Linked DNA regions of Verminephrobacter eiseniae EF01-2. The protein of the gene in region 1 interacts with the protein of each later gene in a pairwise test. Links are inferred from orthologs where the notes say so. Each region holds a gene or a part of one and is shown in the gene's direction. Other genes may lie near its edges. The genes, in order: VEIS_RS05005 and VEIS_RS09015.

Region 1 (16,527 bases):
CGGCCTGTCTGTGCACAAGTGCTTTTTTTCCAATGTTGGTGCGCACTTGGCCGCAGGCCAAGCCTGTGCACCGACCCCCCTTGCCGCTGTCATCGTGGTGGGGACAAAAACCGGTGCAGGCCGATGTCTGTGGATGAACCGTCGCTTGTGCCGGAACCATCCCCAGATTTGCCCACAGCCGGTTTTGCGCCTAGTGTCGCGTCACCGATCAGATGTCGCAGGCTGCGCGCAGCCATCGGAGCGCAGCGCAAGGCGCATCGCGCGGCCCATACCGAGCTGTATTGGCAAGCGATGCAACGCCGCGATGCGCTTCGATGGCCAGCGCAGACCGACAGATGATCGGTGACGCGACACTAGCCGTATCGACCCCTGCGCAAGGGGCCAGGGCCGGGTCCATCGGGCGCAGCAGCCCCATGCTGCTACCGCTTCGTTGACCTGTATCAAAATGCCGGTCGGCGCTGGATTCAAACGTTTTTTCTGCTGTCAAAACAATAGTACTTTCAGCGCAAACCAAAACAGTCCGTTCGACGACCCCATGATCAAAAGGTTTTTCAGTGTTCAAAAACATCATCGTGTACCGCATCGCGCCGCATTGGCAGATGCAACTGACGCAACTGGAACAAGCGCTGGCCAAGGCGCCCTTCATCGAATGCGGCGCCACGCAGGAACAATCCCTGGGCTGGACGCCGCCACGCGGTGCGCATGGCCTGTTGGCCGAATCGGTCGGGGGCCAATGGATCTTGCGCTGCATGGTCGAAACCAAGCTGCTGCCCGGTCCGGTGCTGGCGCGCAAGGTCAAGGAAAAAGCCGGGCATATCGAGCAGCAAACCGGCCGTAAACCCGGCAAAAAGGAAAGCCGGGCGCTCAAGGACGAGGCCAGGCTGGACCTGCTGCCGCTGGCTTTCACCCAGCAGGGGGCGATGTGGGTGTGGATCGACATGGCAGCGCGCCTGCTGGTGCTCGACACCGCCAGCCAGAGCCGTGCCGACGAGGTGGTGACCCTGCTGGTCGAACTGCTGCCGGGCCTGTCGGTCGCGCCGATCGATACCCGAACCAGCCCGCAGGCCGCGATGTCGCACTGGCTCAGCACGCAGGAGCCGCCCGCAGGTTTCAGTGTCGACCGCGAATGCGAGCTCAAGAGCGCCAGCGAAACCAAGGCCGTTGTGCGCTACGCCCGCCACCCGCTCGATATCGAGGAAATCCAGGCCCATATCGCCGCTGGCAAGCTGCCCACCCAGCTCGCGCTGACATGGGATGGCCGCGTGTCCTTCGTGCTGACCGAGGGCTTGCAGATCAAAAAACTGTCTTTTCTGGACACAGTGCGCGAAGGCACCTCGGCCGACGACAGCGGTTTTGACACCGATGTGGCCATCGCCACGGGCGAGCTGGCCCTGCTGATCCCGGACTTGATCGAGGCGCTCGGTGGCGCGGCAGACCAGGGTCATGGGGTGGCCGCAGCCCCGGTGACGGCACCGGCAGGCCCCGATGGTGCTGCGCTGCGGCGGCCTGTGGACCCGGAGCCAGCCCCTTTCTGATGCCAGAGCAACAGGGGTTGGTTCTCATCGCCAGTGCGGCGCCGCCGCATAATCCTTGCTCGGAATGAGGGACAAGGAATGCCCATAGGCTTGAGGCTTGTGTGCGTCGGCATTCGGGGGAAAGAATGAGCAACCTCAGAAAAAATGACATCTGCGACAAGCTTATCCGTCCCGCCATGGAAAAAGCGGGCTGGAGCAGCATGGACCAGATCTACCGCGCCTACCCTTTGCGTCCAGGGCGGGTGATGGTGTGTGGCAACGAAGCCCGGCGCGATAGCTCCACCGAACTGCGCGCCGACTTCGTGCTGTTCTACAAAGCCAACATCCCGCTGGCCGTGGTGCAGGCCAGCCAGCACATGGCGGGCGAGGGCCTGCTGCCGGCCATCGACTGCGCCCGGCTGCTGGATGCGCCCTTTTGCTTTGCCGGCAATGGCGACGGCCTGGTGCTGCGCGACGCCACGCGCGCCGATGCCGCGCCCGAGCGCCAGTTGACGCTCGACGAATTCCCTTCCCCCGCCGAACTATGGGACAGATACTGCGCCGCCAGGGGTTGGAGCCCGCAGGTGTGCCAGGTGGCCGCGTCCGACTACGCGCCAGGCAAGACCCTGCGCTACTACCAGCTCAAAGCCATCAACCGCACGGTGGAGGCCATTGCCAACGGTCAAAATCGCGCGCTGCTCGTGATGGCCGCCGGCACGGGAAAAACCTGCACCGCGTTCCAGATCATCTGGCGCCTCTGGAAAAGCGACAGCAGAAAACGCATCTTGTTTTTGGCCGACAGCAACACCCTGATCAACCAGGCCATGGTCAATGACTTTCGCCCCTTCAAGAGCGCGATGATCAAACTCAGCTTTGACGCCAAAGGCGTGGAACGTGCCGACGCGCCCGGCGAGCGCAAATGGGGGGACAGAAAAACCGCCAAAGAGGTCGATAAAAGCTACGAAATCTATCTTGCGTCATGCCGGATCGTCACAGGCACCGGCGAAAAGCACAACGACATCTACAAACAGTTCCGCCCCGACTTTTTCGACCTCATCGTGGTCGACGAATGCCACCACGGCAGCGCGGCCGAAGACTCGGTTTGGCGCGAAATCCTCGACTACTTTGCCAGCGCCACCCAGATCGGGTTCAGCAGCACCGCCGTCGACAGCGATTACTTCGGTGCGCCCATCTACAGCTACAGTTTTCGGCAAGGCATCAAAGACGGCTACCTTGCACCCTACAAAATCATCCGTGTCGATCTGGAGCGCGACACCCTCACCGGACACACCATGGCAAACCTGACCGACCCTTATGGTCTACTGATCGAAAACTACGCCAGCAGCGTGCTGCTGCACAAACCCGTGCCCGAACAGCGCGACCTGGCCGCAGCCGCCAGGATCACCGAATACCTCCAAGCCACGGACCGCTACGCCAAAACCATTGTGTTTTGCGAAAACACGGACCATGCCGCCCGCATGCGCCAAGCCCTCACCCAGGCCAACGCCGACCTGTGCGCAACCGAGCCCGGCTACGTGGTGCAGATCGCCGGCGACAACGCCGACGGCAAGCACGAACTGGAAAACTTCATCAACCCCGAAAAGACCTTCCCCGTCATCATCACCAGTTCCAAGCTGACGAGCACAGGGATCGATGCCGCCACCTGCAAGCTCATCGTGATCGACCGGAACATACCGTCGATGGCACAGTTCGAGCAAATCATCGGCTGGGGCAGCCGCTTGCACGAAGACCTGGGCAAAAGCTGGTTCACCATCATCGACTTCAGACGCGCCACCGAACTCTTTGCCGACAAAGACCTCGACGGCGGCCCGGTGCAGGTCTACGAGCCCAAGGCGGGCGAGCCCATGGAGCCGTCCGCAGCCCTCATCGACCCTCTGGACCTTCCCGACCAGACCCCGCCTGGCGACACACCGGAGGCCCCCGCAGGCCAATGGTGCGCCGAAAACCTGCGTGGCGACATCCGCAGCAAGCTGCTGAAGCGCTTCGATTCGTTAGCCCAATTTCTGCAAACCTGGCAGCAGGCCGAGCGCAAGACCACGTTGCTGCAAGAATTGCAAGCCTATGGCATACCGCTGAACGCCCTGGCGGCACAGGTAGTTGCGGCCGACACCGGTCTGCAGAACCTCGATCCCTTCGACCTGCTGCTGCATGTGGCCTACGACCAGCCCACGCTGACCCGGCGCGAGCGGGCGGCCCGCGTCAAAAAACGAAAACCCTTCAGTTCCTATGGCCCGATGGCGCGCAAGGTGCTGCAAGCCCTGCTCGACAAATACGCCGACGAAGGCATCACCACCATCGAAAGCAGTGAAGTTTTCAGGATCCAGCCTTTTACCAACCTGGGCAGCCCCGTGGAACTGGTGCGCAGTTTCGGCGGCCGCCCGCAATACCAGGCTGCGTTACAGACGCTGGTGCGTGAAATTTATCGCGCTGGTTAGCCTCTCATGCCAACGGGCATCAATAAAAAATGATCCAGGAGACAACGTGCTAACCTCATTCGGTGACCACCTGCGCACTCAAGCGCCAAGCGCTTCATCAAAGCCGGTCCCGTCTGTCTGAAAGTGGCAGAAAATGGGGACAGCCGCGCCATCAATATGCAGTGGGCAGGGTCTGGATTTGGAGTGTGGATACCGATCTGCAAGAGGGTGATCGCAGACCAGGATTTCACATCACCGCCTGCCGACTGCGTCACCCGACGGCGCGTCATGCCCTGGCGCCCAATGATTTCTCTCCTGCAGACAAACAGTAACCCAATGCCGGGTTCAAGCCGAAAATTTGCCAAGCAGACAACCCATGTCCAACCTCACCTCCGTCATCAAATCCATCCAGGACATCATGCGCCAAGACTCTGGCGTCGATGGCGACGCCCAGCGCATCAGCCAACTCACCTGGCTGCTGTTTCTCAAAGTGTTCGACGCGCTCGAAGAAGAACTGGAACTGACCCGCGGCGCCTACCACAGCCCGATCCCGGAGCCCATGCGCTGGCGCCACTGGGCGGCCGATGTCGAGGGCATGACGGGCGACGCCCTGCTCGACTTTGTCGACAACCAGCTCTTTGTCGTCCTGAAAAACCTGAGCGCCGACCCACTGCGCAACCCGCGCGGCTACGTGGTGCGCAGCGTGTTCGAAGATGCCTACAACTGCATGAAAAGCGGCCACTTGCTGCGCCAGGTGGTCAACAAGATCAACGGCATCGACTTCAACCGCCAGAGCGAGCGCCATCAGTTCAACGACCTGTACGAAAAAATCCTGAAAGACTTGCAAAGTGCGGGCAATGCCGGCGAGTTCTACACGCCCCGAGCGGTCACGCAGTTCATGGTCGACATCTGCAACCCCCGGCTCGGAGAGGTGGTGCTCGACCCCGCCACCGGTACCGGCGGCTTTTTGGTCTGTGCCATCGAGCACCTGCGCAAACAGGTCAGGAACATCGCCGACGAAGTCATGCTGCAAAGCAGCATCCGCGGCGTCGAAAAAAAACACCTGCCCCACATACTGTGCGTCACCAACCTGCTGCTGCACGGCATCGAAGTGCCCAGCCAGATCGTGCACGACAACGCTTTGATGCGCCCGCTGCGCGACTACACCACGGCCGACCGCGTCGACCTGGTGTTCACCAACCCGCCCTTTGGCGGTATGGAAGAATGCGATGGCTACCCGGCCGATCTGCGCACCAAGGAAACCGCCGACCTGTTCCTGGTGCTCATCAAACATATCCTGAAGCCCGGTGGCCGCGCCGCCCTGGTGCTGCCCGACGGCGTCCTGTTCGGCGAAGGCGCCAAAGTCCGCATCAAGGAGCAGTTGCTGGCCGAGTGCAACCTGCACACCATCGTGCGTCTGCCCCATGGCGTGTTCTCGCCCTACACCGGCATCAAGACCAACCTGCTGTTCTTTACCAAAGGCACGCCCACCACCCATGTGTGGTACTACGAGCACCTCTACCCGCCGGGCGTCAAGAACTACAGCAAGACCCAACCCATCCGCATCCAGGAGTTCGACCACGAGAAAGCCTGGTGGGGCAACGAGGCCGACGGCTTTGCCGCGCGCGTGGAAAACGAGCACGCCTGGAAGGTCGGCATCGACGCCATCCGCGCAGCCCACTACAACCTCGACCAGAAAAATCCGCATGTCGACAAGACCGCATGCTACGACCCCGACACCCTGCTGGCCGACTACGCCCGCTTGCAGGCTGAAGCGCAAACCCTGCGCAATCAACTCAAAGACATCTTGAGCCAATCGCTCGCCAGCGCTTGAAAGGCAAGCGTATGCTGCTATCAAACATGGATCTCGTGGTCACCGCCCCGGCAGGCGTGGCGAAACTGCGCGAGTTGATCCTGAGCCTGGCAGTACAAGGCAGGCTGGTGCCGCAAGACCCGGCCGATGAACCGGCAAGCAAGCTGCTGCAAACGATTCAGGAACAGAAAGCCCGGTTGATCGCCAAAGGCAAGATCCGGCGCAACAAGGCGCAGGCCAAGATTGCGCAGCACGAAAAGCCGTTTGCCTTGCCGCCGGGCTGGGAGTGGGTGCGGCTTGGCGCGTTGCTGCCGTTTCGTATCGGCAAGACCCCGGCGAGCGAAGATCCGCAGTATTGGGATCAGGAAGGCTATGCCTGGGTCAGTATTTCCGACATGGCGCACCTCGGCGAGGTCTTTGACACCCAGCGCAAGCTCACAGCCCGTGGAGCGCAAGTATTCGGCTATGAGCCACTGCCCGTGGGCACCTTGATTATGAGTTTCAAGCTCACGATAGGCAAGATTTCGGTGCTGCGCGTGCCCGCCTACCACAACGAAGCCATCGTGTCCTTGATGCCGCTGTGCGGTCTGGTGACCGACTTCCTGAAATACATGCTGCCCACGGTCTCCAAAACGGGGGTCTCCAAAGAAGCACTGATGGGCACGACACTGAACACGCAATCGCTGTCGAATTTGTTGATCGCCTTGCCGCCAGCGGTCGAACAAAGCCGCATCGTCGCCCGCGTCGAAGAACTCATGCGCCTGTGCGATACGTTGGAGGCCAGGGGCCCATTGGAGGCCGCGCAACATGCCCGGCTCGTCGACACCCTGCTGGGCACGCTCACCGGCAGCAACACGCCGCAAGAGCTGAGCGCCCACTGGCAGCGCGTGCGCACCCATTTCGACCTGCTGTTCGACCGCCCCGAGGCCGTCGACGCGCTGGAGCAAACCCTGCTGCAACTGGCCGTGCGCGGCCTGCTCGTGCCCCAGGACCCGGGCGAAGAACCGGCCAGCGGGCTGCTGCAAAAAATCTGCGCCGAAAAAGATCGACTGATCGCCGCAGGTCAACTCAGGCCCGACAAGGCGCTGGCGCCGCTGCAGGCACAGGAAGCGCCGTTCAGGGCACCGCCGGGCTGGGAATGGGCAAGGTTCGGCGATGTCGCTGCGATTACCAGCGGCGTCATCCTGGGCCGCAAGGCAGCCATCAGCGCGCCCGTTCTTTTGCCCTATCTGCGGGTGGCCAATGTACAGCGCTGGCATTTGAATCTGTCGTCGGTCAAGCAAGTCGTCATCGATCAATCCGAGCTGGAGCGCTTTCAGATCGTCCGTGGCGATTTGCTGATCACCGAGGGCGGCAATCGGGACAAAGTGGGGCGCACCGCGATATGGCGCGACGAACTGCCCGTGTGTTTGCATCAAAACCATGTATTCAGGGTGCGCGGCACCTCGCCCGACTGGAACCCGGTATGGGCCGAGCTGTACCTGAACTCCGTCACGGCCCGCGCCTACTTTGCCGCAGCGTCCAAGCAGACCACGAACCTGGCGTCCATCAACATGACGCAGCTCAGGCTCTGTGCTTTCCCTGTCCCCCCCTTGGTCGAACAAGCCCGCATCGTCAGCCGCGTCGAAGCCCTGCGCAGCCTGTGCGCCGACCTGCGCCAGCGCCTGAGCGCCAGCCAGACCGTCCAAACCCATCTGGCCGAGGCGCTGCTGGAGTCTGTGGCGCGGTTAGTTCCCAAGCCGGGTTCGAAATGGCCATGATTTCAAGAGCTCGACGAAGCCGAGCGCCGGGCCGAGAAATACGTCCCGGTCAAGGCCGGGTTCGGCCTGTTTGCCCTGCTCCTCCCCGTCCGAGGCGTCGGAGCCAAAGCGGCGCAGCGCAGGGCGCAAGAAAGCGCACGGCTGAGTCCCTGGCCCGTGCTGGGCGGCATCCCGTGCAAAGCAGAAATATGCTACGTTTTATGTAGCTGGATTTCTATGTTTCGCACGGTGTTTTGTGGTAGGACGTACAAGATTCGAACTTGTGACCAACGGATTAAAAGTCCGCTGCTCTACCAACTGAGCTAACGTCCCGACCTGTTCGACCGATGCCAAGCCGTGCAGGCAGTCTGGCTGCCTGCGCAAAAGCCTTAAATTGTAGCGTCGTTTTTACCGGCAACGCGGGGCTGCGCGGCCTGTGGCCAATTGGTCGAGCACCCACCCCGCCGCACATTGTCCGAAGGTGGCCGTCACCGCCACCATCGAGCCGTAGCCGTGGCAATTCAATGAACTGTCGATTTTGCAGGACGCCTCTGGCAGGGCAACGGGCTCACGGCTGAAGACGCTGGTCACGCCCAGTTCCTGGCCGTCGCGTGCTGCGCGATGGTGCTGTTCATCGCGCTGCGTGCGGAGGTGTTGGCCATCGCGCTGCGCGCGGAGGTGTTGGCCATCGCGCTGCGCGCGGAGGTGTTGGCCATCGCGCTGCGCGCGGAGGTGTTGGCCATCGCGCTGCGCGCGGAGGTGTTGGCCATCGCGCTGCGCGCGGAGGTGTTGGCCATCGCACTGCGCGCGGAGGCATTGGTCATCGCGCTGCGCGCGATGGTGCCGGCGTATCCGCTGGCGCAGTTGCGCCAGCAGCGGGTCATGGGTTGCGCGTGCAAGGTCGTCGATTTCTACCTGGTGGGCATGCCGCTTGCCGCCAGCGGCACCCACGGTGATGTGCCATGTTCCTGCGGTCCGGGCCCACAGGGCCATGGTCAATTTGGCTTGGACTTGGTCGCAGGCGTCGATGAGTGCGTCCACCGGGGTTGGCAAAAGCCCGGGCCAGTTTCCGGGGGCGACGAAATCTTCGATGCAGGCGACCTTGCATGCGGGGTGTATCCGGGCGATCCGGTCACGCATGGCCAGCACCTTGGCCTGCCCTACGGTATCGGTCAGGGCCTGAATCTGGCGGTTGATGTTCGACTCGGTCACATGATCGAGGTCGATCAGCGTGATCTGCGCCACGCCTGTGCGTGCCAGGGCCTCGGCGGCCCAGGAGCCGACGCCGCCGATGCCGACCACGGCGATATGGGCGCGGTGTATCCGGGCGGCGGCTTGGGCGCCGTAAAGCCGCCGGATGGCGCCAAACCGACGCTCCGGATCGGTCTCTTGGTCGGGCATTATTTCAAGTAGGCCAAGCGCTCTTTGGCGGCCAGCGCAGCCTCCGATTGCGGATAGGCTTGCAGCAGGTCTTCCAGCGTTTTGCGTGCGCTGCGGGTGTCTTTGAGCTCCATCTGGCAGTTGGCGATCGACAAGGCGGCTTCGGGCGCCCGGGCGTGGCCCGGGGTGTCGGACAGGAGTTGCCTGAAGTTGACGATGGCCTCCTGGTACTCCCGGGTCGCGTACTGCGCGTTGCCGAGCCAAAAGCGCGCCGACGGCATGAAACCGCTGCGCGGATACTGCCTCACGAAGCTGGAAAAAGCCAAGCCCGCATCGGCAAATTTGCCCGCGCGAAAGACCGCCAGAGCGGCCTCGAAATCGCGCTTTTCTGCCGGGTCGGCCTGAAACTCACGGCCATCGACGCTCACCTTGACCGGCTCGAACTGGCGCAGCCGTTCGTCGACCCCTTGGGTGATGTCTTTTTGTCGGCGCTGTAGCTCGCCCAGGTCGCGCCGCAATTGCTCGTTTTGGCCATTGAGCCTGGCCTGCTCTGCGCGCAGGGTTTCGATCTGCGTTTGCAGGTCCAGCAGGCTGCGCCGCAACTGGGCGTTCTCGTCAGCCCCTTTGCGCAGTTCTTCGGTTGTGCGCTGCCGGGATTGCTGCAGGTCATCGATGCGCTGGCGCATTTCCAGTATGGCCCGGCGCGCCTCGCCATCTTCGAACAGGGCCGCCCGGGCCGCCGGCAACAAAGCCAGCGCCAGCGCGGCTGCAGCCAGTGCCCGCAGCACGGCAGCAATCATGGTCGCGGCCGGCATCATCGGTAGGTCATTTCGACTCGGCGGTTTTGCGCGTGCGCCTCTTCGGTGTGGCCTTGCACTGCCAGTTTTTCCTTGCCGAAGCTCACGGCTTCCATCTGGCTGTCCGGCACGCCCAGCAGGCCCAGTGCGCGGCGCACGGCTTCGGCCCGCTTTTGTCCCAGGGACAGGTTGTATTCACGGCCGCCACGCTCGTCGGTGTGCCCTTCGAGCATCAGTTTGCGCTTGGTGTCGGTTTTGATGAAACGGGAGTGGGCTTCGATCAGCGTCTGGAACTCGGGTTTGATGACGTAGCTGTCGTAGTCGAAGTAGACGATGCGGGCGATGCCCACGGGGCCTGCGGTATCCCGCGCCGGTTGCGTCAAGTCGACGCCGGCAACGCCGCCACTGCCCTGGGCGGCGTTGCCGGTGTTGCCGCCGGCGTTGGCTTCACCGCTGAGCGTGCTTGCGGTTTTGTCTTCGATGGGTACTTCGTCGAGTTTTACGCCAGAGCTACAACCGGCCACCAAGGCGGCAATGGTCAGGGCAAGGCTTATGCGTTTGATCATCCAAATTTCTCCTGAAGGCGTGGGTTGCGATGGCTGTCTGAAAACTCATGGTTTTTGGAACGGACCCCAGTCCGGTTCGCGAATGTCGCCGGCCTGCCCTGCCAGACGGGCTTTGATTTTGCCGTCGAGCGTGGTGGTCATCAGGGCCTCGCGGCCCTGCTGTTCGGTGGCATACACGATGAGCCTGCTGTTCGGGGCAAAGCTGGGATTCTCGTCTGCCGTAGTATCGGTGATGGCATTGACTGAGCCGGAAACCAGGTCCATCACCTGCAGCTTGAAGGCCCCGCCCGCGCGCGAGATGTAGGCCAGCCAGCGGCCATCGGGGCTGACGCTGGGCGAGATGTTGTAGTTGCCGGTGAAGGTCACGCGCTCTGCATCGCCGCCCGAGACGCCCACCTTGTAGATCTGCGGCGCGCCGCCACGGTCGCTGACGAAATAGATGCTGCGGCCATCGCCGGAAAATGCCGGCTCGGTGTCGATGCCGGCGCTTTGCATCAGGCGGCGCGGCTCGCCGCCGTTGGCGTCTATGGTGTACAACTGCGAGCCGCCATCGCGGCTCAAGGTGACCGCCAGGGTGCGCCCATCGGGAGCCCAGGCGGGCGCGCTGTTGGAGCCGCGAAAGTTGGCGATCAGACGCCGCCGACCCGATGCCACGTCGTGCACGTACACCACGGGTTTGCGCGACTCGAAAGACACGTAGGCCAGTTGGTCGCCAAGGGGCGACCAGGCCGGGGAGATGATCGATTCGGGGCTGGACAGCGCCGATTGCGCGTTCTCGCCGTCGGCGTCGGCCACCCACAGGCTGTAGCGCGCGCCGGTCCGGTTCGTGGTCCGGGTCACATATGCGATGCGCGTGGAGAAAACGCCGCGTTCGCCGGTGAGTTTTTCATGGATGAAGTCGGCGATGCGGTGCGCCACCAGACGCAGGTCCCCTGGCGTGACCAGGAAGCTCTGCCCTCCCAAGTCCTGCCCCTTGACCACATCCCACAGGCGAAAGCGCACATCGAAGCGCCCGTTGGACGACAGCGCGACGCTGCCGGCGAGCAGCGAATCGGCATTTTTTTTGCGCCACAGCGCCAGATCGGGGCGCGTGGTTTCGTCCAGCGCCGCGCCATCGGCGTCGACGGCACGAAACTGGCCGCTGCGCTCCAGATCGGCCTGGACGATGGCCGCCATTTTTTGCGGGGCCTGCGCCTGCCCCCTGAACGGGGCCAGGGCTATCGGCAACTGGGTCAGGCCCACGCCCGTCACTTCGACACGAAACTGCGCCAGGGCCGGCAGCACGGGGGTGGCGATCAGCGCTGCCAGCATTTGGCGGCGCGAGGGGGGCGCCGCAGGGAAGGGGGAGCGTTGGAAGACGCGATCTGTGGTCATTGACATCCAGCGGTGGCCGAACAAAGGCAAAGGAGCAACCTCGCATGTTACACACAGTGGCCAGCCCATCTGTGACAAGCTGTGTGATTGCGGGCCGCTTTCAGCGAAATCCACCGGGGGCATGCCCGGCACCCGCCACCGTAGAATCCGGGCCGATGCCAGCCACAGATACGGGCGCCACGCCTGCCGACACCCCGCTTTTGCCTCGTCGCTTGACGGCGCGTCTGATGCGGTTGTCGGTTTACTTTGGCCGGCAGCGGCTGGCCTGGGGGCTGGCCATCGCCGCAACGCTGGTGGGCGCGCTCACGGAGCCGTTGATTCCGGCCCTGCTGCAGCCCTTGCTCGACGAGGGCTTCATCCAGGGCCGCTTGCCGCTGTGGCTGGTGCCGCTGGCCATTTTGGGGGTGTTCCTGGTCCGGGGCTTGGCCCAGTTCGTGGGCCAGTATGCGCTGGCGCGGATTGCCAATGACGGCATGCTGACCCTGCGCCAGGCCCTGTTCGACCGGGTGCTGGCCGCCGAAATGGGCTTGTTTGCGCGCCAGTCCGCCAGTGCCCTGGCCAACACCGTGGTCTACGAAGTGCAGACCGGCGCCACGCTGCTGGTGCAGGCGCTGCTGGGGCTGTCGCGCGATGGCTTTACCTTGCTTGCACTGCTGGCCTATTTGCTGTATCTGAACTGGCAGCTCACGCTGATCGTCGCGGTGGTGGTTCCGGGGGTGGCATGGATCATGAAGACGCTGTCGCGGCGGCTGTACCGGTTGACCAAGAGCAGCCAGCAGGCCACGGACGAGTTGGCCTATGTGGTGGAAGAAAACGTGCTGGCGCACCGCATCGTCCGTCTGCACGGTGCGCAGGCCGGCCAGGCCCGGCGCTTTGCCGGCCTGAGCCAGGGCCTGCGGCGCTTGGCGATCAAGGCGACGATTGCCTCGGCCGCGATGACGCCGCTGACGCAGTTGCTGGCAGCGGCCGCGCTGTCGGTGGTGATCTGCATCGCCCTGTGGCAAAGCCACAGCGCCGGCGATGCCGGCGATGTCACCGTGGGCGGCTTCGTCTCGTTCATCACGGCGATGCTGATGCTGATCGCGCCGATCCGGCGCCTGGCCGATGTGGCCAGCCCGGTGACGCGCGGCGTGGCCGCGCTCGAGCGCGGCCTGGGCCTGCTGGAGGAGACCGGCGCCGAAACCGGCGGGCCGTATCGGGCGCAACGCACACAACGCACGCAGCCGGCAGGGCAGGCGCAGCCGTCAGACCCGCCAAAGCCGCCAAAGCCACCCCCCCAGGGCGCGCTCACGCTCGACAGCGTGAGCGTGAGCTTTGGCCCGGAGCGTGCGCCGGCCCTGGAGCGCGTGAGTTTGCGCGTGCAGCCCGGTGAAATCGTCGCCCTGGTCGGCCCCTCTGGCGCCGGCAAGACCACCTTGGTGAACCTGTTGCCGCGCTTCGTGCTGCCGACATCGGGCCGGATTCTGCTGGACGGACAGGCTTTGCCCGACTGGGATCTGGGTGCGCTGCGGGCGCAATTTGCGATGGTCAGCCAGGATGTGGTGCTGCTCAACGACAGCATTGCCTGCAATGTGGCGCTGGGCCGGGCCGTCGACGAAAAGCGCGTGCACGAGTGCCTGGCTGCGGCCCATCTGACCGAGCATGTGGCCGCGCTCCCGCAGGGGATTCACACGGTGGCCGGGCACAACGCCGCGCAGCTATCGGGCGGGCAGCGCCAGCGGCTGGCGATTGCGCGCGCGCTCTACAAGGATGCGCCGATCCTGATTCTGGACGAAGCGACTTCGGCGCTCGATACCGAGTCCGAACGGCTGGTGCAGCAGGCCCTGCAGCGCCTGATGCAGGGACGCACCACGCTGGTCATTGCGCACCGGCTGTCGACCATAGAACATGCGGATCGGGTGGTGGTGATGGAGCGCGGGCGCATCGCCGAGCAAGGCACGCACAGCGAATTGATGGCGCGCGGCGGCCTGTATGCGCGCCTGCAGGCCCGGCCCGCTGGCGGCAATGGCCTGGCCCGGGGTGATGCCGGGGTGATGCCGGGGTGATGCCGGGGTGATGCCGGGGTGATGCCGGGCCGGCTCACCACTTGCCCCGGTCGGGCTGGCGCTGCCGTATCGCGGCAGCGATTTTTTCGGCCGCATCGACGCGGCCCACGCGCAACGCGAAGTCGATGGCGCTCAAGCCCAACTGGTTCTTGAGCGCGGGGTCGGCCCCCTCTTGCAGCAAGAGTTGCACGGCCTCGGTCGAGCCGTACTGCGCGGCCATCATCAACGGGGTGCTGCCGTTGGGCGATGCGGCGTCGATATAGGCATGGTTTTCCAGCAGCAACCCGATGATCAGCAGATGCTCGGGCGCGCCGGCCGAGGCCGCATAGTGCAGCGGCGCCCAGCCGGTTTTGTTCACATCGGCAGAGCGCGCCAGCAGGGCTTTGACGGCGGCCACATGGCCTTTGATGGCGGCCATCATCAGCGGACTTTCGTCTTCGGCATTGCGCGCCTGCACGTCCACCCGGGGCGCTGCCAGCAATGCCGCAAAGGCCCGGCTGGCGCCAGCGCGCAGCGCCAGCGTCAGACCCACCTGCCCCTTGGGGTCGCGCATGTTCGGGTCGAAACCCCGGCGCAGCAGCGCCGTGATGGCCGCATCGTCATCGCGCGCGATGGCGGCAAAAAAGTCCTCGTAGGAGTCCGCCCGGGTGCGCGCGGCCAGCAGCCCCAGGGCCATGGCTGTCAACGCAGAACGCCGCTGCATGGGTGCCGCCGTCACTCACGGCCTGAACAAACGGTCGAAATTGCCGCTGGTGGCCTCGGCCACCGCTTGCAGCGTGATGCCCTTGGTGTCCGCCACCTGGCGCGCCACATGGGGCAGGTACGCGGGGCTGTTGGTCTTTCCCCGGTAGGGCACGGGCGCCAGATAGGGGCTGTCGGTCTCGATCAGCATGCGGCCGAGCGGCACGAAGGCCAGCACGGCGCGCAACTCCTGCGCGTTCTTGAAGGTCACGATGCCGGAGAACGACAGGTAGTAGCCCAGATCGAGCACCGCGCGCGCCACCGGCAGCGATTCGGTAAAGCAGTGAAACACCCCGCCGGCCCGGTTGCCGGCGCCGTCTTCGCCCTCTTGCCGAAGAATGGCCAGCGTGTCCTCGGCGGCGCTGCGGGTGTGGATCACCAAGGGTTTTGCGCAGGCCCGGGCGGCACGGATATGGGTGCGAAAGCGCTCCCGCTGCCACTGCAGGTCGGCAATGCTGCGCCCGCCCTTGCGCTCTTGCATGCCGTAGTAATCGAGGCCGGTCTCGCCAATGGCCAGCACGCGCGGCAGGGCGGCGCGTTCGAGCAGGTCTTGCACGCTCGGCTCGGTCACGCCCTCGTTATCGGGGTGCACGCCCACCGTGCTCCAGAAGTTGTCGTGGGCCATGGCCAGCGCGTGCACGCCGTCGAATCCCTCGATGGTCGTGCAAATGCACAAAGCCCGATCGACCTGTGCCTGCGCCATGGCCTGGCGGATCGCGTGCAGTTGGCCGCGCAGTTCGGGAAAGTCCAGATGGCAGTGCGAATCAGTGAACATGCGGTGACGAAACGACAGCGCCGACCTGCCAGCGCGGGTCGGCACGGGGCAGCGGCGACGGGCTGGGGGATCGGGTCTGTATCAGATGGTCTGTGTCGGGCGATCGGACCCCAGCGCCGAGCCTAGCAGGGTCTCGATCTTGAGCTTGAGCTGGCGCGACTTGTCGTCCTTGGGAAACTGTATGCCCACACCCTGGGTGCGGTTGCCCGCAGCCCGGGCCGGGGTCACCCAGGCCACGCGGCCGGCCACCGGGTAGCGCTGCGTGTCATCGGGCAGCGTCAGCAGCACATAGACATCGTCGCCGAGTTTGTAGTCCTTGTGGGTGGGCACGAAGATGCCCCCATCGGTAAACAAGGGGATGTAGGCCATATGCAAGGCCGGCTTTTCCTTGATGGCCAGTTGTATCACGCTGGGGCGGGGCGCGGCCGGCGTGGTCGATGGATTGCTCATGGGGGTCGATGGCGGCTCAATGCTTGGAGTGTAGGGTGTTTCGCGCCTGAGCGACAAGCGCCTCCAGCATCAATCCGGCATTGAACGGGTGGTCTGCGGTGCGCGCGGCCTTGGCCAGCGCACGCGACCAGCGGGTCAAAGCCGCCAGCGGCGGCACCCGGGGCAGGTCTGCCGGCGCAAAGTAGCGTGGCGCTGCGCCCACACTGGCTGCCAGCAGGTCATGGCAGAGCTTTTGCAATGCAGTGATTGCCTGGGCCGGCGTCCAGTCGCCCAGCGCTGCCACCTCCCCGCGCGCCATGGCCTGCGGCAGGCTGGCCCAGGCCTGGGGGCTGCGGCCGGACTGCGCCAGCGCCAGCGCATCATCGGGCCGACCGCCTGCGGCGCGCAGGAACGACGCGGCCGCCTCTGGCGCCAAGCCCTGCGCCTGTAGCCAAGCCTGCATCTGAACGGGCGCCGGCCAGACCATGGCGTGGCCCAGGCAGCGGCTGCGGATGGTGGGCAGCAGCAGGTGTGCGGCCTCGCTGGCCAGCACGAAGCGGATCTGTCCGGGGGGCTCCTCCAGCGTCTTGAGCAGCGCGTTGGCCGTGATCTGGTTCATCTGTTCGGCCGGGTACACCAGCACCGCCTTGCCCCGCCCACGGCCGGCGGTGCGCTGGGCAAACTCCAGCGCGTCGCGCATGGCCTCGACACGAATCTCCCGGCTGGGCTTGCGCTTTTTGTCGTCGATCTCGGCCTGGGCTTTTTCCGACAGCGGCCAGCCCAGCGCCATCATCTGCACTTCGGGCATCAGCACGCACAGGTCGGCATGGGTGCGCACATCGATGGCATGGCAACTGCCGCATTGGCCGCAGGCGGCGCCCTGCGCGGCGGGTGCATTGCCCGGCGCGATCGGCACGTC
Region 2 (14,191 bases), 940 kb from region 1 along the record:
GGGCGCGGTGGCGCACGTGGACATGCCGCTGGAGAGCGGGCCCACGCTCTACCTGCCCCATTCACAGAAGTTCAGCCACGGCTACCTGGTGGCCGAGCGCGCCGACTTCCGGACCTATTTCGAGCAGCACCGTGTGCAACTGCCGCTGGCCAAGGGAGACGCGGTGTTCTTCAACCCGGCCCTGCTGCACGCGGCGGGCGAAAACCGCTCGGCGGACATTCAGCGCATGGCCAACCTGCTGCAAGTGTCGGCGGCCTTCGGTCGCGCGATGGAGACCGTGGACCGGCACCGCATGGCGCTGACCCTGTACCCGCCGCTGCTGACCCTGCTGCGGGACGGCCAGCTCGACCCGGGAGCCGCAAGGCGCGCCGTGGCCGCCAGCGCCGAGGGTTACGCCTTCCCGACCAACCTCGACCGCGACCCGCCGCTGGGCGGCCTGGCCCCCGAAAGCCCGCAGGCGGTGATGCAGCGCGCGCTGCACGAAGCCTGGCCACCCGAACAGTTCCAGCGCCACATGGACACGCTGGCCGAACACCGCCTCAGCTGAACCCAGGAGACCGTCATGACATCCGCCACCCCCTTGAACGTCGGCATCGTCGGCCTCGGTCGCCTGGGCCGCCGCCACGCTGAATGCCTGGCCCACCACGTGCCCGGTGCCCGGCTCGTCGCCGCCTGCAACCCCAGCGCGGGCGCCCTCGACTGGGCCCGTGACCAGCTGGGCGTGACGCAGCTCCACCAGGATTTCAACCACTTCATCACCACCGCCGACATCGACGCCGTGGTGCTGGCCAGCCCCACCACCGAACACGCCCACCAGTTCGAGGCCGCGCTGCGCGCCGGCAAACACGTGTTCGTGGAGAAACCCCTGTCGCTCGATGTCGCCACCTGCGAAGCGCTGGCCGCTCTCGCGGCCGCGCACCCGGCACAGGTGGTGATGGTCGGTTTCGAACGGCGCTTCGACCCCGATCTGGTGCGCGCCCGCGCGGCCATCGAACGCGGCGAGCTGGGCCGGCCCTTCCTGGTGCGCTCGCAGACCTGCGACAGGATCGACCCAGACGGATTTTTCGTGAAGTTCGCCCCCACCTCGGGTGGCATCTTCAATGACTGCAGCGTGCACGACATCGACCTGGCCCGCTGGATGCTGGGCAACCCCAAGGCCACCAAGGTGTTCGCCAGCGGCACCAACGCGGTCCACCCGGAGCTGGCGCAGCACGACGACGTGGACAACGGCCTGGCGATCATCGAGTTCGAGGGCGGCGCCCGCGCCGTGCTGTACGCCAGCCGCACCATGCCCCACGGCCACGAGACCACGCTGGAGGTGATCGGCACCGCGGGCACGGTGCAGGTGGGTTTCGGCGCCCAGCTGGGTGCCACCACCTTCCGCTCGGCGCAGGGCGTGCACCACCCGGCGCTGCCCGACTTCTACGCGCGCTTCGAACAGGCGTTTCAACAGGAGATGCGGGCATTCGTGGCCGCCTGTCGGGGCACCGGCACCCTGCCGGGGGACCTGAGCGACGCCATCGAGGCCACCCGCATCGCGCACGCGCTCCAGCGGTCGTTTCTGACGGGGGAGACGGTTAGGCTGTGAGCACTCCGCATCGAAGCGGCAGATTGTGCGAACGGGAGGACTCAAGTGCCTCCCAGATCTCAGAAGAATGTCTCAGTTCAATGTGATATTGGCCGCCCGGATGTAGCTGCCCCAGCGATCAAACTCTCGGTTGTAGAACTGCTGGTAGGACGACGTGCTCATGGGCGTCATCACCATGGACATCTTGCGCATGGTTTCTGCCACCTGTGCATCGGCCAGAGAGCCTTCGATGGCGTCGTGCAGGCGCGTGACGATCTCGGCCGGTGTGTTCGCGGGTGCCACGAAGCCGAGCCAGGGACCGATGTCGATGTCGACGCCAAACTCCTTGAGGGTCGGCACATTGGGGTGTCCGGCCAGACGCTCGGGGGCGGTGACCGCCAACATGCGGATCGCACCGACCGCCACATGCTGTTCCGCCACCAGCGAGGGGATGACGGAACAGTCGATCTGCTTGGCAAGCTGGGCCTGCATCAACGGCGCGGTGCTGTTGTACGGCACATGCAGCAGCGGGGAACCTGTGCTCTTGTTCAGCACTTCCATGATGATCTGGCCCGAGCTGCCCTGGCCCCAGGAGCCGTAGGTCGGAGCGTCCTTCGCTTGCTTGGCCATCTGCAGAAACTCGGTCAGCGTCTTGGCCGGATGGGAGGCATGCACCATCACGGTCAGCGGGGTGAACCCGATCGGAGCCACCGCGAGGAAGTCCTTCTTTGAATCGTAGGGCGTGGGCTTGATGATGTGCGGCGCGATGGAATGCGAGTCGGCCGCCCCATAGATCAAGGTGTAGCCGTCGGCAGGGCTTCTGGCGCCCAGCAAGCTACCGATCGTGCCAATCGCCCCGGGACGGTTGTCGACGACCACGGGTTGCCCCAGGCGCTGGGACAGCACCGGCGCCATCGCCCGCACCAGGGCATCGCCGCCGCCGCCGGCCGCCCAGGGCACGATGATCTTGATCGGGCGCGACGGGTAGGCGTTGCCCTGCGCCAGGGAAGTGAGCGCCGTGCCGCCGATGACGGGCAGCGAAAGCAGGCGCAGCGCCTTGCGCCGGTTCAGGTTGGTGTTCATGGGGTCTCCTTCGTGGGGTGGGGGTCAAAGGCTTCTCTGATCGAGCCAGTGGCCGATGTGGGCCGCCAGCTGCTCGTGGTTGTCTTCCAGCATCAGCATGTGGCCGTTGCCGGTGATGCCGATGTCGGGGAGCCAGATGAAATCGGCGCCCAGGAACGTCGCCAGGGCGCCATCCACTTCCTTCGGATGGCGGGGGTCGGCGTCGCCGGTCATGACCAGGATCGGCAGGGTGCCCAGCTGTTCGGGGCGCTCCAGGCGCAGACCGCTGCCTCCGATGTTGAAGCGCTCGTTCAGGATCCGCGGGCTCTCGTGACCGATGGAGCGGGCGTAGGCCTCGAATGCGCCATGAGGAAAGCGCAGGCTGTTGGCCCAGTAGGTCTGGATGAACGACCGGTCCACGAAGGCCGGGCGATCGGTGGGCGCATAGATGGCGTGACTTCCAGCATCGCCGTCACCCGCCGTGTCTGGCTCGGTCGGAAGTTCCGGGACCAGGTTCGCGGGCGCTCCCGGCGCAATGCCGACAATCGCTTTGACGTGCGAGCGGTGGTTTTCCGCGACCCACCAAACAATGGGTCCGCCCGCCGAGTGTGCGAACACGATGGAAGGGCCGATGTCGTGCAGCAAGGCGGCCAGCGAGCGGCCCACATCGGCCATCGACAGCTCCAGGAAACGGGCGGAGGTCGGCGAACGGCCGTGCCCTGGCCAGTCCATCACATGAACGTCGTGTCCCCGGCGGCAGAACAAAGCCGCCCAGCCTTCACGGCCATCGGGTGTGGCCAGGTAGCCGGTTCCGTTGTGGAACCCGCCGTGAAGCATGACGATGGGCAGTTTCTCGGTCTTCTCCTCAGCGACCAGCACGTCCACATAGACGGGGTGATCTGCCGTGCCGGAGTAGATAAATCGCTGCTTCATGGTCTGGTTCCTTCGCTGGCGGGTCCGACGTCGTCAGAAAACCGCATGCCCAAATAGTCCCATATGGAACTATTTAAACGCAAAGGGTTTTCCCTTGGAGGGCACGGTGGCACGCCGCCCCCGATGGCTGGAAGGCCATCGACGTTCCTATACTTGAACGCATGCCCAGCTCCATCGCACCATGAAACGTCCGCTCAACGACATCCTCGACGGCGTCTCCATCCCCTTCGCCTACAAGCTCGGGTACATGATCAACTCGTACCGGGAGCCTTCGTTTCGAGCCATCGAGGCGACGCACGGACTGACGCGCCCCGAGATCCTTTCGCTCATCTTTCTGTGCTTCAGGGACGGCATCTCGGCGGCGGACATCTGCGATTTTTCCGGCCACCTCAAGAACAACATCAGCCGGGCCATCACGGCGCTGGAGGGCAAGGGGCTGGTGCGGCGCGAGCCCGATCCGCAAGACCAACGCCGGCTCATCCTCTACATCACGGCGGCCGGCCGGCGCCTGCACGACAAGTTCATGCCGGCGCTCCAGCAGCGCGAACAGGACATGATGGCCTGCCTGTCAGAGACAGAGCGGAGAACCTTTGAAGGTTTGCTGCGCAAGCTCTGCGCCCATGGGCCGGACTGGAACAGCAAGGAACACTGGTGTGTCACGCCGACCAAGGACTTGCCTGCCTCCGAGCAAAAACCTCGGCGAATGAAGAAAGCGTGACTCACGCATGTAGGGCTTCAGCGCAGCGAAGTGGGTTTTCCGGGACAGATGTCTCTTTGAAGAATGCTCGCACCGACTGTGCTTAAGACACGTGGGGGAACGAGTAGGGGAACACGCGAAAAACCGAACACACAAAACCGAGGCTCCATGCGGCTTCCATAGGTTTGTTCGAATTCCTCCGGGGCCAGGCAGCGGCAGAAAAAGGCGCTGCCCGCGCGCACCATCTGCTTTGCGGTACTGATGTTTCCAAACTTCCCGTTGATGGCATTCGGCTCCACCATCGGGCCCCTGTGCGCTGCCAACACCTTCCCGATGGCGGCGCGTGTCGAGACAGTTGTCGTCTCATTCACCCGCAGCCCGGCCTTGCCCAATGACTTGGGTTCGGACCTGCGGGGCCCAGCGCTGGGGGGCTGCGGTTTGCTGGAGTTCTGGCTGTCCAGATGGCGCCGCACTGGCCGCTCGCTGATTCGAATCGGCTGTCGCTACCCAGCCGCGCCAGCGCCGTCAACTACAATCCGCGACTCGATGCAACAGCTATCCGACCCATGGCCGATCGGCGGGCGCAAGGCCCACAGGGGTGGCACCCTGCGCCAAGTGGCCGCGCCCGATGTCGTCGTCACCCATGCCCCGCCCGGGCATTGCGCTGTCTGCCAGAGCAGCCCGGGCCAGGCCCTGCCTGGCGGGCGGGCACAAGCAGGCGCCCCTCTTTTCGATGCGCTCACGCACGCCTTTCCGGGCCCAACGCTCCAGCCTGGCTTGGGTTGATGGGCCGGGGTGCGGGCTTGGTGGCTTGTCGGTAGTGACTGCAAATCGTGCACACAAGCCCTGTTCGACGATGAATGACGCACTACCACCCCCGACCCGGCTGCTGAGCGCCGACCCGGCCGACTGGCCCGTGGCGCCGGGCTGGCAGCCACTGGTGCAAGACTTCTTTGCGGCGGCCAGCGGACAGGCGTTGCTGGCGTTTTTGCAGGCCCGGCTACAGGCCGGCGCCACCATCTTTCCACCCCGGCCACTGCGCGCGCTGGAACTGACACCGCCCGAGCAGGTGCGTGTGGTCATCCTGGGGCAGGACCCGTACCACGGCCACGGCCAGGCCGAAGGGCTGGCGTTTTCCGTCGCGCCGGGCGTGCCACTGCCGCCCTCGCTGCGCAACATCTTCCAGGAGTTGCAGCGCGACCTGGGCACCGCCTTTCCCGCTTGGCCGAATCCGGGCGGCAGCTTGGTGAAATGGGCCAAAAACGGCGTGCTGCTGCTCAACAGCGTCCTGACGGTCACTGAGGGCCAAGCCGCCAGCCACGCCGGCAAAGGCTGGGAGGCGCTGACCGACGCGGTCATCCGCCATGTGGCCGAAGGCCCGCGCCCGGTGGTTTTCATGCTCTGGGGCGCGCACGCCCAGTCCAAACGCGCCTGTATTGCGTCAAATCGCGGGCATCTGCTGCTGACCTCGAACCACCCCTCGCCGCTATCGGCGCTGCGCCCCCCGGTGCCATTCATCGGCAATGGCCACTTTGGCAAGGCGCGGGAGTTTCGGCTGCGGCAGCAGGCGCCGGGCTGATCCCGTCACCGCCCCGGGGATGCGACCTCCCCGACCGCCTCCTCGGCAGCCTCTATCTCATGGGCGCGGCGGGTGATTTCAGCCCCGATCGGAGGGCCTTTGAAACGGCGACGCGCCACGCCGAACCAGAGCACGGTCAAGAACACGACGATGCCGATGATGTAGTTGATCAAAATATCCGAAGGGGGCTGGATCCCCGCATACACCAGCACCAGAACGCCCGCCGACGACAGCGCCGCCAACGGCTTGGACCAGAAACCCAAGCGAAACGGGCCAAATTCCGTCCAACTCTTGCCTTCAGCAAAAAAGCCGGCGGCAATCGGCATCGCGTAAGAAACGTAGAGGAAAAGGGCGCAGCCTGCGGCCAGCGCCGAAAAAGCCGGGGAATACAGGGTGGCCGCGACCGAGCAGCCGGCCCCCAGCCAAATGGCTGCCACCGGCGTGCGCCAGCGCACACTCACATGGCGCCAGATACGCGACCCCGGCAAACCCCCATCCCGCGCAAAAGCAAAAATCATCCGCGACGCCGAGGTAAGCCCGGCCAGCGCGCAGATGAAATTGGCCACGACGATGGCAATCGCCAGAAAATCCTTCAGCCAGGTCGGTGCCGGCAGGTTGTTGAACAGATTGAACCAGGCGCTGCCGCCCTCCTTGGCCGTTGCCGCCAAATCGGGACTGGCCAGCACAAAGGACCCCGCCATCACCAGACCAAAGACCACAGACCACAAAACCGCATGCAACATGCCGCGCGGCACTGCCACCCGGGCGTTGTGGGTCTCTTCCGCCGTGTGGGCCGAGGCATCAAAACCTGTCAGCGTGTAGAGCGGGTAGAGCAGACCGATCAGGAAAGCGATGAACATGCTGCGCGGCTGCGGCACCAGCCCACCGCCCGCTTCTCCGGTCATGTTGACGAATGTGAACAGCCGGGAAAAATCCCATGTCGCGCCCCAGATCAGGAAGGTTCCGGTGAGCACGATGGCGACGACAAAAATCAGATAGCCGGAAAAATCCGTCAGCATCGTCGTCAGCTTGATGCCGAAATGGTTGCTGAGCGCCTGCAGCGTCGTAATCAGCAAGACGACGAAGATTTGCACCGCTACGGCCTGGCCGTTGTCCTGCCGGGCGGCATCCACGGTGATGCTGCTCACGTCCATATGGAACACGCCGGCCAGCACCAGATCACGGAAAAGATACCAGACACCCACATTCACCGAGGCCACCACGAACAGCAGGCCAATCAAATTGAACCACGCCGTGGCCCAACCCCAACCGCGTCCGCCAAAAATCGAGGACCAGTGATAAAGCCCCCCTGCCGTCGGATAAGCCGAGCCGATCTGCCCCAGACAAAGCGCCACCACCAGGGCAAAACAACCGCCGACGATCCAGCCGACGAACACCTGAAACCCGAACCCGGTGCTCAAAGCCTGCGGCAAGGAAGTAATGCCGCCCGCCAAAATGCAAACGATCGAAAAGGAAATCGCAAAATTGGAAAATCCGCTCATGCGCCGCGCCAACTCCTGGGCATAGCCCATGGAATGGAGCGTCTTGACATCCTCGTCCAATGGTTGGTTCATGGAATCTCCTGCAGAGTTGAAATCACGGCTTGCCGCTGGCCGCCAGTGTGCGTGTGCGTGCGTGTGTGTGCACTGGTAAGCATACAGCCACGGTTGTTGCACGCACTGTGCCAGGGCGCGTGGTGATTGCCGGTGTTCCCCTTGGACCGTTGCCCGTGCCGATCGTCATCCGGACTGTCATCCAGCGGACATCAAAACTTCACCGCGCTGTCACCTGCGGTTTCTATGCTGCACAGGCTTCGTCTCCCGCCAATACCCACGAACCCACGACCCACGAGGAACCCCATGACCCACCCTATCGATGCGCTCGCGCCAGCGTTCGACTTCAACGACGAGAACTCCAATTCCTCCGCCAACCCGAGCTTTGCGGCGGTGCTCGACGCGCGCCTGTCGCGCCGTGGCCTGCTGCGCGGCAGCGTGGGCTCGGTGGGCAGCGCGATGCTGGCCGGCTTGGGCATGACCGCTTGCGCTGGCGGCGACGATGCCACGGCGCCGGCAACACCCGCATCGCCCCGGCTGCTGGGTTTCAGCGCCGTGGCCAAGAGCCTGGCCGATACCGTGACCGTGCCCGCCGGCTACAGCGCCAGCGTGCTGTTTGCGCTGGGCGACCCGATCGCCGCCGGCCTGGCCGCTTACAAGAACGATGGCAGCGACACTGATTTCGAGCGCCGCGCCGGCGACCACCATGACGGCATCGAATGGTTCGGCCTGGGGGCCGATGGCAAACGCAACGACAACGCCAGCGAGCGCGGCCTGCTGGCCATCAACCATGAGGCCACCACCGACGAGAAGCTGTCCTCGTATTTCCTGCACCCCGATGGCGGCACCAGCAGCTTGCCCCGCCCGGCGGCCGAAGTGGACAAGGAAATCACCGTCCACGGCATTACCGTGGTCGAAGTGGCCAAGTCGGCCGGCAAGTGGGCCTATGTGCCTGGGTCGGCGCTGAATTTCCGCCTCACCGCGCAAAGCCCGATCGAGATCGCCGGCCCGGCCCGTGGCAGCGCGCAATTGATCACCAAGTATTCCCCCACGGGCACCATGACCCGTGGCACGCTGAACAACTGCGGCACCGGCAAGACGCCCTGGGGGAGTTTTCTCACGGCCGAAGAAAACTGGGCCGGCTACTTCACCCGCAGCGCGGCCGATGACGCTGCGCGTGGCAACGGCAAGAGCGTCACGGCGCTCAAGCGCTATGGCCGCAACCAGGGCGCAGCCTCGCGCCACGGCTGGGAAACGGGCGGCGCCGGTGACCAATACCAGCGCTGGAACAACAGCCTGATCGGCGCCTCGGCCGACGGCAGCGATGACTACCGCAACGCGATGAACTGCATGGGCTACATCGTCGAGATCGACCCCTACGACAAGACCCGCATGGCCAAAAAGCGCACCGCCCTGGGCCGCTTCGCCCACGAGAACGCGGTCTTCGGCACGCCGGTGGCGGGCCAGCCTCTGAGCGTCTACATGGGCGACGATTCGCGCGGCGAGTACATCTACAAGTTCGTCTCCAGCGCCCTGTGGAATGCGGCCGATGCCAATGCCAGCGACCGCATGGCCGTGGGCGACAAGTACCTGGACAGCGGCCGGCTGTATGTCGCCCGGTTCGATGCCGATGGCACCGGCGCCTGGGTGGAACTGGCGCTGTCCAACAGCGCCATTGCGAACTACGCGGCCTACCGGTTTGCCGATGCGGCCGATATCGCCATCAATACCCGGCTGGCCGCCGATGCCGTGGGCGCGACCCGGATGGACCGGCCCGAGTGGGCTGCCGTGAACCCGGCCAATGGCGAGGCCTATTTCACGCTGACCAACAACAACCAAAGCCGCAACATCAACCCGGGCAGCGGCCAGTACCCGCCGGATGCGGCCAACCCCCGGGCCTATACCGACATGAAGGGCACGACCAGGCAGGAGGGCAACCCCAACGGCCACCTGGTGCGCCTCAAGGAAAACCCCAGGGATCCGGTCACGGGCTTTAGCTGGGACGTGTATCTGTTTGGTGCCGAGGCCGGCGCCGACAAGGCCATGGTGAACCTCTCGGCGCTCACGCACGAGCAGGACTTCTCCAGCCCTGACGGCCTGGTCTTCAGCCAGGCCACCGGCATTTGCTGGATCGAGACCGACGACAACGCCTATACCGATGTGAGCAACTGCATGCTGCTGGCCGCCACGCCCGGCCAAGTGGGCGATGGCGCGAAAAAGACGCTGAGCTACACCCGGGCCGATGGCAGCCGGCTGGACATCGTCACCCCCGTGGGCCGGGCGGCGACGGCCGATACCCTCAAGCGCTTTCTGGTCGGCCCCAAGGGCTGCGAAATCACCGGCCTGGCCGAAACCCCGGATGGCAAGGCGCTGTTCGTGAACGTCCAGCACCCCGGCGAGTCCACCGGCATAGCCAATCTGGCAGACCCGGCCAAATACCAGAGCCAATGGCCCGCCAATGCGGGCTACGGCGCCGGCAAGCGCCCCCGTTCGGCGACCATCGTGATCACCAGGAATGACGGCGGCAGCGTCGGCACCTGATTCCATTTCCACATCGTTCGTGAACGCGAAGGCGGAGCGCAGACAGCACGAATGCACGGCAAGCGGCGCCGACGAAGTGACGAAGCGCGCGGATGATTCAGGAATGGAATGAATGCGGCGCCTACACGGCGCCTACACCCGCACCGGGTCGGCCACGCGCCCGCGCAGCACCCGCTCGAAGTGGGTCGGGTCGTGCGGCTTGAGCATGGCGGCCGGGCGCGGCAGGTACCAGTCCCACAGGCGCGAAATCCAAAAGCGCAGCGCGCCCGCGCGCAGCATCGCGGGCAGCAGGCCGCGCTCGGCAGCGGTCAGCGGGCGCTCGGCCTGGTATGCGGCCAGCATGCGCGCTGCGCGCGCGCCGTCGTGGGCGCCGCTGGCCAGGTCGATGCACCAGTCGTTCAGGCACACCGCGAGGTCGAACAACCAACTGTCCACGCCGGCAAAGTAGAAATCGAAAAAACCCGTCAGTTCCTGGCCATCGAACAGCACGTTGTCGCGAAACAGATCGGCATGTACCGGCCCCCGGGGCAGGGCGGCGTAGGCCGCGCTGGCGGCCACATGGTTCTGGTAGGCCAGTTCCGCGCGCAGCAGCGCCGCCTGGGCCGCAGCGACATGCGGCAACACCACGGGCACGGTGTCGTTCCACCACCGCAGGCCGCGCAAATTGGGCTGGTGGCGCTCAAAGCCGCGCCCGGCCAGGTGCATGCGCGCCAACATGCGGCCCACGGCGGCGCAATGCGCGCCTTGTGGCGCCAGTTCGCTGCTGCCGCGCAGTTTGTTCACGACGGCGGCCGGCTTGCCGCAGACGCTGTGCAGGATGACGCCGCCCGGGTCGGCACGCGGGTCCGGCACCGGCACGCCGCCCTGTGCCAGGTGCTTCATCAGGTGCAGGTAAAACGGCAGTTGCCCGGCCGTCAGGCGCTCGAACAGCGTCAGCACGAACTCGCCCTGCTCGCAGGTCAGAAAGTAGTTGGTGTTCTCGATGCCGCCCTCGATGCCGCGCAGCGCCAGCAGTTCGCCGAGGCGCAAGCGCCGCAGCAGCGCGCGCGCCTCTGGCTCGGAGACTTCGGTAAAAACGGCCACCGCCAACCCGCCAAGTCAGAACTTCAGTATGTTCCAGACGCGGGGGGCGGTGGCGGTTTCGGCGCCGCTTTGGCTGCCGGCGCGGCGCAGTGCGCCATCGGGCGACTGCACTTCGTAGCCGGGCATGGGGCCGATCTTGGGCTGCACCGAAATGATTCTGGTCTGGCCGCCCACGCGCAGTTCGTCGATCCGGCTGCCGGCGTCTTCGAGCCGGATGCGTTCGCTGCGCTGCTGGCTGTGGCCCGGGGGCGGCCCGGAATCGGGCAGCGCCTGGGCCAAGGCGATGCCGCAGGCCAGTCCCGGCAAGCAAAGAAGATGATGAACGGCACGCATGGGCATGGATTGTAGGGCGCGCGTCCATGCCCCATGCCTGATGACCGGCCCAAGTGCACAATCCGCGCATGACCGATCCCAAGACCCTGGTGCTGGTGGATGGCTCCAGCTACCTCTACCGCGCCTTCCATGCCCTGCCCGATCTGCGGGTGGTTCCGGGCGATGCGCGCAGCGCCGCCACCGGCGCCATCCGCGGCATGATCAACATGCTGCAGGCGCTGCGCAAGGAGCGGCCGGCCAACTACGCGGCCTGCGTTTTCGATGCCTCCGGCCCGACCTTCCGCGACAGCATTTACCCCGAATACAAGGCCCGGCGCGCGCCGATGCCCGAGGACTTGCGCGCGCAGATCGCGCCGACCCACGAGGTGGTGCGCCTGCTGGGCTGGCCGGTGCTGGCCATCGCCGGCGTGGAGGCCGACGACGTGATCGGCACGCTGGCCGTGACGGCGGCGGCGCAGGGCATGCAGGTGCTGGTGTCCAGCGGCGACAAGGATTTGAGCCAGTTGGTGAACCAGCACATCACCATCGTCGACACGATGAGCGGCAAAAAACGCGATGTGGCGGGCGTGACCGCCGAGTTTGGCGTGCCCCCGCAACTCATGGTCGACTACCAGACCCTGATGGGCGACGCCGTGGACAACGTGCCCGGCGTGCCCAAGGTCGGCCCCAAGACCGCCGCCAAGTGGTTGCAGGAATACGGCTCGCTGGATGCGCTGCTGGCGCATGCGCACGAGATCAAGGGCGTGGTGGGCGAGAACCTGCGCGGCGCCATCGGCTGGCTGCCCACCGGCCGCCAACTCGTCACCATCCGGACCGACTGCGACCTGGCCGCGCATGTGCCCGGCCTGCCCGCGCTCGACGCCCTGGCCATGGGCGCGCCGCAGGTGCCCGGGTTGCGCGCGTTCTACGAGAAATACGGTTTCAAGGGCCTGGCCCGCGCGCTGCAAGACCCTGCCCCCCCTGCCCTGCCCCTGTCCGGCGCAACGGGCGACCTGTTTGCCGACCCCGCCGCCGACGTCCCCGTCCCCGTTCCCGGGCACGGCGCCGACCCGCCGGCCTCGGCCGCCCGGCAACACCCGGTGCAGTACGAATCGATCCTGAACTGGCAGGACTTCGAGCAATGGCTGCAGCGGCTGCAACAGGCCGATCTGGTGGCGCTGGACACCGAAACCGATTCGCTCGACGAAATGCGGGCGCAGATCGTCGGCATCTCGCTGAGCGTGCAGCCTGGCGCTGCGGCCTACATCCCGCTGCAGCACAGCGGGCCGGATGCGCCCGCGCAACTGCCCATCGGCCAAGTGCTGGCACGCCTCAAACCCTGGCTGGAAGATGGCCGGCGGCACAAGCTGGGCCAGCACATCAAGTACGACCGCCATGTGTTTGCCAACCACGGCATCGAGGTGCAGGGCTATGTGCACGACACCATGCTGCAAAGCTATGTGCTGGAGGTGCACAAGCCGCACAACCTGGGCAGCCTGGCCGAGCGCCACACCGGCCGCAAGGGCATCAGCTATGAAGACCTGTGCGGCAAGGGCGCGCACCAGTTGCCGTTTGCCCAGGTGCCGGTGGACAAGGCCGCCGCCTATTCGTGCGAAGACGCCGACCTGACCCTGAACGTGCACCAGACCCTGTGGCCGCAGCTACAGGCCCATGACAGGCTGCGCTTCATCTACGAACTGGAAATCGCCAGCAGCGAGGCGCTGTACCGCATCGAGCGCAATGGCGTGCTGATCGACGCGCCCACGCTGGCCCAGCAAAGCCATGAATTGGGCCAGCGCATCGAGCAGTTGCAAGCCGACGCCTATGCGCTGGCGGGCCAGCCCTTCAACCTGAGCAGCCCCAAGCAATTGGGCGAAATCTTCTTCGACAAGCTGGGCATGCCGGTGGTCAAGAAAACAGCCACCGGCGCGCGCAGCACCGACGAAGAAGTGCTGGAAAAGCTGGCCGAGAACTACCCGCTGCCGGCCAAACTGCTCGAACACCGGGGCCTGATCAAACTCAAGGGCACCTACACCGACAAACTGACCCAACTGGCGCTGCCGCGCACGGGCCGGGTGCACACGCACTATGCGCAGGCCGTGGCGGTGACGGGCCGCCTGTCGAGCAACGACCCGAACCTGCAAAACATCCCCATCCGCACGCCCGAAGGCCGGCGCGTGCGCGAAGCCTTCGTGGCCCCGGCCGGTTGCGTGATTGCCAGCGCCGACTACTCGCAGATCGAGCTGCGCATCATGGCCCACCTCAGCGACGACCAGGCCCTGCTGCACGCCTTCCACGCCGGCCTGGACGTGCACCGCGCCACCGCCGCCGAAGTGTTCGGTGTCGCGCTCGATCAGGTCAGCAGCGAACAGCGCCGCTACGCCAAGGTGATCAATTTCGGCCTGATCTACGGCATGGGCAGCTTTGGCCTGGCCAAGAACCTGGGGCTGGAGAACAAGGCCGCAGCGGCCTACATCGACCGCTACTTTCAGCGCTACCCGGGCGTCAAGCAGTACATGGACCAGACCCGGGCAGCCGCCAAGTCCAACGGCTATGTCGAAACCGTGTTTGGCCGCCGCCTGTACCTGCCCGAGATCAACTCGCCCAACGGCCCGCGCCGCAGCGGGGCCGAGCGCTCGGCCATCAACGCCCCGATGCAGGGCACGGCGGCCGACCTGATCAAAATGGCCATGGTGGCGGTGCAAAAAGAACTCGACGCGCAGCAGCCCGCGATCCGGATGATCATGCAGGTGCATGACGAACTGGTGTTCGAGCTGCCCGGGAACGCCGTCGACTGGCTCCGAACCCATGTCCCGCGCCTGATGGCCGAGGTCGCAACGCTCAAGGTGCCGCTGCTGGCCGAA

What was found.
Region 2: the proteins of VEIS_RS05005 (region 1) and VEIS_RS09015 interact in binary tests that used the Escherichia coli proteins (3 or more experiments, as listed by UniProt). The link is inferred for Verminephrobacter eiseniae EF01-2 from one-to-one orthologs.

Annotation. Positions count from the first base shown.
Region 1 is NC_008786.1:1,118,765-1,135,291, reverse strand. The notes cover bases 3,707-6,554. They hold VEIS_RS05005 (type I restriction-modification system subunit M), read left to right. Parts: upstream 3,707-4,325; coding sequence 4,326-5,783; downstream 5,784-6,554. Other genes in these bases: VEIS_RS05000 (restriction endonuclease subunit S), read left to right, coding at 5,795-6,554; hsdR (EcoAI/FtnUII family type I restriction enzme subunit R), read left to right, coding at 3,707-3,970. In the rest of the region: VEIS_RS28275 (hypothetical protein), read right to left, coding at 202-354; VEIS_RS05015 (recombination-associated protein RdgC), read left to right, coding at 555-1,535; more of hsdR, read left to right, coding at 1,661-3,706; more of VEIS_RS05000, read left to right, coding at 6,555-7,522; tol-pal system protein YbgF, read right to left, coding at 8,902-9,699; peptidoglycan-associated lipoprotein Pal, read right to left, coding at 9,696-10,244; Tol-Pal system beta propeller repeat protein TolB, read right to left, coding at 10,290-11,618; VEIS_RS04970 (ABC transporter transmembrane domain-containing protein), read left to right, coding at 11,774-13,663; VEIS_RS04965 (ankyrin repeat domain-containing protein), read right to left, coding at 13,698-14,366; VEIS_RS04960 (TatD family hydrolase), read right to left, coding at 14,382-15,179; VEIS_RS04955 (PilZ domain-containing protein), read right to left, coding at 15,261-15,629; VEIS_RS04950 (DNA polymerase III subunit delta'), read right to left, coding at 15,646-16,527. UniProt on the Escherichia coli protein: The subtype gamma methyltransferase (M) subunit of a type I restriction enzyme. The M and S subunits together form a methyltransferase (MTase) that methylates A-2 on the top and A-3 on the bottom strand of the sequence 5'-AACN(6)GTGC-3'.
Region 2 is NC_008786.1:2,058,296-2,072,486, reverse strand. What follows is about bases 4,210-6,976. They hold VEIS_RS09015 (uracil-DNA glycosylase), read left to right. Parts: upstream 4,210-5,115; coding sequence 5,116-5,838; downstream 5,839-6,976. Other genes in these bases: VEIS_RS09010 (amino acid permease), read right to left, coding at 5,844-6,976; VEIS_RS09025 (MarR family winged helix-turn-helix transcriptional regulator), read left to right, coding at 4,210-4,280. Also shown: VEIS_RS09045 (phytanoyl-CoA dioxygenase family protein), read left to right, coding at 1-547; VEIS_RS09040 (Gfo/Idh/MocA family protein), read left to right, coding at 563-1,588; VEIS_RS09035 (tripartite tricarboxylate transporter substrate binding protein), read right to left, coding at 1,661-2,650; VEIS_RS09030 (alpha/beta fold hydrolase), read right to left, coding at 2,675-3,562; more of VEIS_RS09025, read left to right, coding at 3,744-4,209; more of VEIS_RS09010, read right to left, coding at 6,977-7,412; VEIS_RS09005 (PhoX family protein), read left to right, coding at 7,698-9,932; VEIS_RS09000 (homoserine kinase), read right to left, coding at 10,065-11,015; VEIS_RS08995 (hypothetical protein), read right to left, coding at 11,031-11,348; polA (DNA polymerase I), read left to right, coding at 11,417-14,191. UniProt on the Escherichia coli protein: Excises uracil residues from the DNA which can arise as a result of misincorporation of dUMP residues by DNA polymerase or due to deamination of cytosine.